2 regions of the Tessaracoccus zhenghani genome follow, and region 2 is predicted to be linked to the other one. Evidence: riboswitches for the same ligand, from Rfam matches in the RefSeq annotation. Region 2 holds a riboswitch; the other holds the start of a gene.
What was found. Region 2 has a riboswitch for cobalamin ahead of cobI (precorrin-2 C(20)-methyltransferase). Riboswitches for the same ligand answer to the same signal wherever they lie in the genome.
Positions count from the first base shown of each region.

Region 1: another riboswitch for cobalamin. It lies ahead of ACX1DX_RS01335 (ribonucleoside-diphosphate reductase subunit alpha); the one in region 2 lies ahead of cobI (precorrin-2 C(20)-methyltransferase).

Region 1 is NZ_CM137275.1:266,371-270,781, forward strand. Features, by position in the region: gene ACX1DX_RS01330 (Rne/Rng family ribonuclease) at 1-2,319, shown strand, start outside; cobalamin riboswitch at 2,408-2,598, shown strand; gene ACX1DX_RS01335 (ribonucleoside-diphosphate reductase subunit alpha) at 2,694-4,411, shown strand, end outside.
Region 2 is NZ_CM137275.1:1,732,654-1,737,064, forward strand. Features, by position in the region: gene cobJ (precorrin-3B C(17)-methyltransferase) at 1-927, opposite strand, end outside; gene cobM (precorrin-4 C(11)-methyltransferase) at 924-1,754, opposite strand; gene cobI (precorrin-2 C(20)-methyltransferase) at 1,751-2,509, opposite strand; cobalamin riboswitch at 2,538-2,668, opposite strand; gene ACX1DX_RS08375 (cobyric acid synthase) at 2,684-4,114, opposite strand; gene ACX1DX_RS08380 (cobalamin biosynthesis protein) at 4,111-4,411, opposite strand, start outside.

The DNA.
Region 1 (4,411 bases), 1.5 Mb from region 2:
ACCGTCGCACCCGAGGCTGACGCCGAGCCCGAGCCCGAGCCGCAGCGCGAGCCCGCCGCCCTGGGCCGCGGCCGCCAGTCACGCGCCCTCGGCCGCCGCGCTGAGGCGCGCGCCATCGAGAGCACCCCGACCCCCGAGGTCGCCGAAGAAGCTGAGGCGCCCCAGGAGGAAGCTGCTGCTCCCCGCGAGGAGACCCCCCGCGAAGAGGCTGCGCCCAGGGGGCGCCGTCGTCGGGTGAGCCGCCCGGCCGCAGCGCCTGAGCGTCGCGGCACCGCCGCAGATCCCGACGAAGACCCCATCGCCGCCGCGCTCCGTGCGGCCGAGGAGATCGCAGAGGCCCGCAAGGCTGTGCTGAGCGACCCCTTCATGACCGCCGCCGCCCGCGACGCGCAGCTGGCCGCCCTGGCCGGCGCGATCGCGGCGGATTCGGCACTGGCCGAAACCGCGGACGACGAGGCTGAGGACGAGGACGAGGACGAGGACGACGAGGAAACCGTCGACACCGAAGCCGATACCGACACCGACGAGTCCGAGACCCAGGACGACGAAACCTCCGACGACGATTCCGACGAGGAATCCGATGAGGACTCGGTAGACGACGACCGTCCCACGCGTCGCCGCCGTCGCCGTGGTGGCCGTCGCCGCCGTCGTGGTGGTCGGGCGGATTCGGAGGGCGACGACGACTCGTCCGACGAATCCGACGACGATGACACCGACGCCGCTGATTCGGACGAGCACGCCGACAGCCCCGAGTCGGCCGACGATGCGGATGGCGAAGGCGTCACAGTGCGCCGTCGTCGTCGTCGTCGCCGTCGCAACGGAGAGTCCTCGGGTGAAACCGGTCACGAGGACGAGGTCACGGGCATCGAAGGCTCGACCCGCATGGAGGCCAAGCGGCAGCGCCGCAAGGAGTCCCGCGCCGCAGGCCGTCGCCGCGCACCCATCCTCAGCGAGGCCGAGTTCCTGGCCCGCCGCGAACAGGTGGACCGCAAGCTCGTGATCCGCCAGTCGGAGGACTACACGCAGCTGGCCGTCGTCGAGGACGGCATCCTCGTGGAGCACTACGTGGACAAGGCCTCGGCCGCGTCGCTCATCGGCAACGTCTACGTCGGCAAGGTCCAGAACGTCCTGCCCAGCATGGAGGCCGCGTTCATCGACATCGGCCGTGGCCGCAACGCCGTGCTCTACGCCGGCGAGGTGGACTGGGACGCCTTCCAGGTCAGCGGCGAGAACCGCAAGGTCGAGAACGTCCTGAAGTCCGGCCAGTCCGTTCTGGTGCAGGTCACCAAGGACCCGGTCGGAGCGAAGGGTGCGCGCCTCACCGGCCACATCTCCCTGCCGGGCCGCTACATCGTGTACTCACCGGGTGGCCACCTCTCCGGCATCTCGCGCAAGCTGCCGGACACCGAGCGCAACCGCCTGCGCGGCATCCTCAGCTCGCTGATCTCGGACAACGAGTCGGTCATCGTGCGCACCGCCGCCGAGGGCATTCCGGAGGACGAGCTCGTCCGCGACGTGAACCGCCTGAAGGCGCAGTGGGAGGTCATCGAGAAGGCGTCCAAGAAGGGCAGTGCCCCGCAGGCGCTGTACTCGGAGCCGGACCTGACCCTGCGGATCGTGCGTGACCTCTTCACCGAAGACTTCGGCCAGCTCATCGTCCAGGGCGATGGTGGCCCGGAGGACTCCTACGACGCCATCGCGGCCTACGTGTCACACGTGGCCCCGCACCTGGCTGAGCGCCTCGAGCGCTTCGAGGTGGGGGATGACGGCAAGGACATCTTCGCGAAGTTCAAGATCGACGAGCAGATCGCCAAGGCGCTCGATCGCAAGGTGTTCCTCCCATCCGGTGGTTCGCTCGTCATCGACCGCACCGAGGCCATGACTGTCATCGACGTGAACACCGGCCGCTTCACCGGCGCCGGGGGCAACCTCGAGGCCACGGTCACCAGCAACAACCTGGAGGCTGCGGAAGAGATCGTGCGCCAACTCCGGCTGCGTGACCTGGGCGGCATGATCGTCATCGACTTCATCGACATGGTGTTGCCCAGCAACCGCGACCTCCTGCTGCGCAGGCTCGTCGAGTGCCTGAGCCGTGACCGGACGCGGCACCAGGTCTCGGAGGTCACCAGCCTGGGTCTGGTGCAGCTCACGCGCAAGCGCATCGGCACCGGCCTGCAGGAAGCCTTCACCGAGCCGTGCGAGCATTGCGACGGCGCCGGGTACCACCGCTTCGAAGAGCCGGTGGATTCGCAGGCGCCGTCCGACGGTGGCGAGCGCAAGGGTGGCAGCGGGCGCCGACGCGGTGGCCGCGGCCGCTGATCAGGCCATGAGGGGGCGGGTGACGATGTGTCACCCGCCCCTTTCGCATTCCCAATATATGGTGTTTACATCCGTGTGATTCACCAGATATGGTTGCGGCAACGCAAGGTTCCGCCAACCGCAGGGTTGTCGGCTAAGAGGGAATCCGGTGCAAATCCGGAACTGTCCCGCAGCGGTAAGTGAGAACGACCGCCGTCATCAGCACTGGGTGATCCCCGGGAAGCGACGGCCAGTAGGTGGCTCAGGAGTCCGAAGACCTGCCTGCGTGGCCCCGCATCCGCGGGGTCCGGTTCGAGAGCCGCGTGGAAACGGCCCGTACGCAGGATCGTGTTTCGCGCATTCTCGAACTCCCCATCGAGTGCGAGGAAACACCCATGTCCATCCGTGTGCGCAAACGTGACGGCTCCCTGGTCCCCTACGACGGCGCCGAAGTCGCCGCCTCCATCTCCGACGCCGCCCGGGGCCTCGACGACGACCTCACGCGGGCCGTCCAGCTCCGCTCCGAGGTGGAGATCACCCTCTTCGACCAGATCACCACCGAAGAACTCGACGAGGCCGTCATCCAGGTGGCGCTGGCCAACGTCAAGGACGACCCGGCCTTCGACACCATCGCCGCCAGATTGCTGGTCAAGCACATCTACAAGCTGGTCTTCGGTGACACCCACGACCTGTTCGGCGACGGCGGCCCGGAGACCATCCGCCAACTCCACGTGGCCCACTTCGCCCCGACGATCGCCAAGGCTGTCGGGAGCGGGCTGCTCGATGCCCGGCTCGCCGAGCTGTTCGATCTGGAGGCGCTGGCTCTCGCCCTGCGCCCCGAGCGCGACGACCTCCTGCGCCACATCGGGGTGACCACCATGCGCAACCGCTACCTGCTGGCCGGTGAGCACCGTCGCCCGCTCGAGGTGCCGCAGTTCTTCTGGATGCGCGTGGCGATGGGGCTCAGCCTGAACGAGGCCGACCCCACTGCGGTGGCGCTGGAGCTGTACGAGGCGATGAGCAGGCTGCGCTACCTCGCGGCCGGCTCCACCCTGGCCAATGCCGGCACCAGCTACGCACAGCTGTCCAACTGTTTCGTGATGCAGATGGAGGACGAGATCGAGCACATCGGCAAGTCCGTGCGCGACGTGATGTGGCTGACGAAGGGCACCGGCGGCATCGGGTTGTCGGTGTCGAAGCTGCGCTGCGAGGGGTCCCCGATCCGGTCCAACCAGACGACCTCCACCGGCCCCATCCCGTTCATGCACACCATCGACTCGACGCTGCGGGCGGTGTCGCGCGGCGGGAAGAAGTTCGGTGCGCTGTGCTTCTACATGGAGAACTGGCACCTCGACTTTCCCCAGTTCCTCGACCTGAAGCAGAACTCGGGGGACCCGTACCGCCGCGTCCGCACCGCCAACACCGCCGTGTGGATCAGTGACGAGTTCATGAAGCGGGTGGCCGACGACGCCGACTGGTACCTGTTCGACCCGCTGGACACGCCGGACCTCGTCGAGCTCTACGGTGCCGCGTTCTCCGCCCGCTACGGCCAGTACGTCGCGATGGCTGAGGCGGGCGAGCTGCGCCGTTTCCGGAAGATCGGGGCGCGGGAGCAGTACCGCCAGATCCTGGTGACCCTGCAGACGACCTCGCACCCGTGGCTCACGTGGAAGGACACCATCAACACCCGCGCGCTGAACAACAACACCGGCACCATCCACCTGTCCAACCTCTGCACCGAAATCTGCCTGCCGCAGGACGTCGACAACATCGCGGTGTGCAACCTGGCGTCGGTGAACCTCGCCCGGCACCTCGTCGGGCTCGGGTTCGACTGGGACAGGCTGGCTGCCACCGTGCGCACGGCGGTGCGACAACTGGACAACCTGGTCGATATCACCATCTCGTCGGTGGGCGAGGCAGAGCGCGCCAACCGCGACAACCGTGCCGTCGGTCTGGGCGTGATGGGCTTCACCGATGTGCTCGAGAAGCTGGGCCACGCCTACGACTCGGAGGCCGCCTATGAGCTCATCGACGAGGTGATGGAGTTCATCAGCTGGCATGCGATCGACGCCTCCTGTGACCTGTCCCGCGAGCGCGGCCCCTACCGCAATTT
Region 2 (4,411 bases):
CCCGCCCACCAGCGGGACGGCGAACCGGCCGGCCTCGTCGACGACGACCACGGCGGGGTCGGTCTTCTTGTCCCGCAGCAACGGCGCGATGATGCGCGAGGTCGCTCCCAGGGCGAGGTGGCTGACGATGAGATCGCACCGCTGCCAGGCGGCCGCCAGCGCTTCGCGGGCCGGGCCGTCGAAGCGGAGCGTGGCTCCGACGATGCCGTCGATGGCGTCGGCGTGCCGTCGGGCCGCCGCCGAGTTGGTGATCTGACCGATGACGTTCCCTGAGCCGTCGCCGCGCCCTGAGCCGGCCCCAGCGCTGAGCGCCGGAACGGTCGAACGGCGGACGCCCGGGCCGTCGAGGATGATCACGACGTTGGGCTCCGCCACGTCTGCCGTCAGCGCCTCCTCGGGCGAGAACCAGCGCACCCGTTCGTCGGCTTCCCCCAGCCGTTCGGCGACGACGAAGCGCAACCCCTCGCCAGGGGCGAGCGCCACCGCGATCTCGCGCAGGCCGGTACCCGGCCCGGTGAGCACCGCGACCTTCGGGTGCCTGCGCGCCGCGGCCACGGCGTCGTCGATGGGGCGCCCGTGGGCGGAGACCACGACGGCGTCATCCCAGGGCAGCGCGACGGCGGCGAAGGCGGCCGCCACGGAACTCACCGCCGGCCGCACCGAGAGCTCGAAGCCGTCGGCACGGAGCCGGCGCACGATGCCGTGGAAGCCGGGGTCGCCGCTGGCGATCACCAGCGCGTCGGCGCCGTCCGGCAGGGAGCGCAGCCGCTCCAGCGCCGGGGTCAGCGCGCCGAGCACCACCCGGCGCGGCTCCTCCACACCCAGGGCCTCCAGGTGCCGCCGGCCGCCGACCACCAGCGCCGCCCGCTCGGCCAGCGCAACCGTCTCCGGGGCGAGCTGCCCCAGGTACCCGTGGACGTGGATCATGACAGTTCCTCCGTGACGCCCCGCGTGCCGTGGGCGCGCAGGTCTGCCTGCGCCTGGGGTTCGGCCGCGCGGTACTCGTGCCGGAACCCGGGATGGTAGAGATGCGAGCGGGTACTGAGCGGTCCTTCAGCCAGCGCCGGGCCCACCAGGACGACGGTGTGCTTCCACAGCTTGTGCTCGCGCATCGTCGCCGAGAGTTCGTCGAGTGCGCAGCGCAGCATCATCTCGTCGGGCCAGGTCACGCGGTACCCGACGATGCACGGGGTCTCCGGCGGGTAGCCGCCCGCCAGGAGCTCGTCCTGCAGCACCTTGTTGCGCGCCGCGGACAGGTACAGCGCCATGGTGGCGCCGTGCGCGGCGAACGAGCGCACTGTCTCCTTCGGGGGCATCGGCGTGCGGCCGCCCTCCAGCCTGGTGAGGATCAGCGACTGCGACACCTCCGGCACCGTGATCTCCACCTCCATGCGCGCGGCCGCGGCCGAGAAGGCGGAGATGCCGGGCACGGATTCGAAGTCGAGCCCCAGTTCGCGGATCAGGTCGCGCTGCTCCGCGGTGGCGCCGTAGATGGAGGGGTCGCCGGTGTGCACCCTGGCGACGGTGAGCCCCTCGTCGCGGGCCCGCTCGTAGAGGGGCGCGATGTCCTCCAGCGAGGCGGAAGCGGAATCGATGACCTCGGCCCCCGGTTTCACGCCTGCGACGATGTCGGGATGCACCAGCGAGGACGCCCAGATGACGATGTCGGCCTCCCCGATCACGCGCGCCCCGCGCAGCGTGATGAGATCAGCGGCGCCCGGACCGGCGCCGACGAACACAACCTTGCCGCTCACAGCGCACCGCCCGTCCCCGTGCGGCGCGGCGCGCTCAGCACGGTGGAGAAGTAGGGTGCCCGTTCGTCGTCGGTCAGGTCGTCCAGCGCCACGAGTCGCTGCCCCTCGAGGGACACGTTGACGCCCAGCACGGCGTCGCGCCCCTCCTCCCGGAGCACGCGCACCAGTTCGGGTAGCTTCCGGCCACCCTTGTAGGCGACCACGGTGTCGGCGGCTCCCAACAACTCCCGCACCCGGTCGAGGCCGACGGTGACCGGAACCAGCGCCAGGATCTCCTGCCCCTCCACGAGCGGCGTCTTCGACTCCGCGGCCAGCGCCTGCATCGCTGTGATCCCGGGAATCACCTCCACCTCGACGCCCTGCCGCGACTCCACGACGTGCGCCGCCAGGTACGAGAACGTCGAGTACACCGACGGATCGCCGACGGTGGCGAAGGCCACGCGCTGGGCCCCGCCGTCGAATTCCTCCAGCGCGGCCGACGCGGAGGTGAGCCACGCCTCCTTCCGCCTGTCCGAGACGCCGCTTCGGTCCGCCATGGAGAACGGGATGCGCCGGATCCGCGCGTCGGGCGCGACCTCCGCGACGATCAGCTCAGCGCGGCCCGGACCGTCGCCGGAGGCCTCCGTCGCGGGGACGAGGACGACGTCGGCCGCCCTCAGCGCCAGCGCAGCTTTGATGGTGGTGAGAGTGGGATCTCCTGGGCCGACACCGACGCCGATCAGACGTCGTGGGGCAGGGGTGGGGACGGTGGACACCGTGGCCTCCTGTGGGTTCGCTCGCCCGGACAAAGTGGCCGCGCAGACAGAGTTCCTGACTCACCCGTTAGGGCTCACAGTGGCGGGACCGCCCCGGATTCACACCGGGTTCCTCTGACGCTCTGCGCGTTGGCAGTCATCCTCGCAGACCCCCTTCCGGCGCCGACGGCGGGGTCAGCCGAACGACAGGATGCGCTCCACGTCCGCGTGTTCCTCCAGCGCGTCGGCCACCGCTTCGAGCATCATTTCGCGCCGCTGCGCGAACCCGGGCGCGGCCGACGGCGTCCAGTCACGCCCCGCGGCCTGGGCCACGACGGCGAGCCAGGCCCGGCGAAAGTCGTCTGACTCCAGCGCGCCGTGCCACATGGTGCCCCACGTCTGCCCGACGCGGACGCCGCCGAGGAACTCCTCGCCCCCGGGCGAGGGGCGCATTCGGCCGTGGTGGATCTCGTAGCCCTCCACTGGAATCCCGCGCCACTGACCCTTCGGCCGGCCCAACACCTTCTCCGCCTCGAACCGCACGTCCACCGGGAGGAGCCCCAGACCCGGCACGGGGGTGTCGTCGCCGCTCTCCACCGGGTCGACGATGGCGCGGGCCAGCATCTGGAACCCGCCGCAGATCCCCAGCACCGGCCGCCCGCCCGCCGCCCTCGCGGTCACCGCCTCGGCCAGGCCGGTCTCGCGCAGCCACGCCAGGTCGTGCAGCGTGGCCCGCGACCCCGGCAGCACCGCCAGGTCCGCCGCGGCCACCTCTGCGGGATTCGTCGTCACGCTCACGTGCACCCCCGGTTCCGCAGCCAGGGCGTCCACGTCCGTCGCGTTGGAGATGCGCGGCATCCGGATCACGGCGACGGTGAGCCCGCCGTCGGCCTTCTCCTCGCCGCGCCACCGGGCCACCTCCAAGGCGTCCTCGCCGTCGACCCACATGCCAGGCAGCCACGGCACCACGCCGAAGTTGGGCAGGCCGCACCGGCGGGTGAGTTCGTCCAGCCCCGGGTCCAGGACGGCCTGGTCGCCGCGGAACTTGTTGATGAGGTAGCCGGCCAGGAGCGCCCGGTCCTCGGTGTCGAGCAGGGCCCAGGTGCCGTAGATGGAGGCGAGGACGCCGCCGCGGTCGATGTCGCCGACGAGCAGCACGGGCAGGGTGAAGGCCCTGGCCAGGCCCATGTTGGTGTAGTCGCCCGCGCGGAGGTTGATCTCGGCCGGGGAGCCGGCGCCCTCGCAGATCACCAGGTCGTGCCGGGCCGCGAGCTCGCGGTACGCGTCATGCGCGGCTTGCGCCAAGAGCCGCCGTCCGGTGGCGTACTCCCCCGCCCGCAGTTCGCCCGCTGGTTGGCCGCGGAGGATGACGTGCGCGCGCCGGTCGCTGCCCGGCTTCAGCAGCACTGGATTCATCGCGGTCGACGGCGTGACCCCGGCCGCGATGGCCTGCAGGTATTGCGCGCGGCCGATCTCGCCGTCGGCCACCACCATGGAGTTGTTGCTCATGTTCTGGGCCTTGAACGGCACCACGTCGATGCCCCGCCGCCGCGCCGCTCGGCACAGCCCGGCGGTGATCAGCGACTTCCCCGCATCCGACGACGTGCCCGCCACCAGGAAACTCATCGCCGCCCCCTCCTCAGCAGGGCGAACCCCGCCGCCAGAGCCGTCGCCGCGCCGGTCACGAGCGTGACCAGCTGCGCCGCCTTGCGCACCTCACACGCGCCCGGTCGGGGCCCGTCGCCGAGCCGCCCCCGCTCCTCCACGCGATTGGCGTACACGTTGCGCCCGCCCAACTGCACGCCGATGGCGCCGGCCCAGGCGGCCTCGCACCAACCGCCGTTGGGCGAGGGGTGGTTGCCCGCGTCGCGCAGCGTGATGGCCCAGGCGCGCCGGGCCCAGCCGCCGACCGCGGGAGCGAGC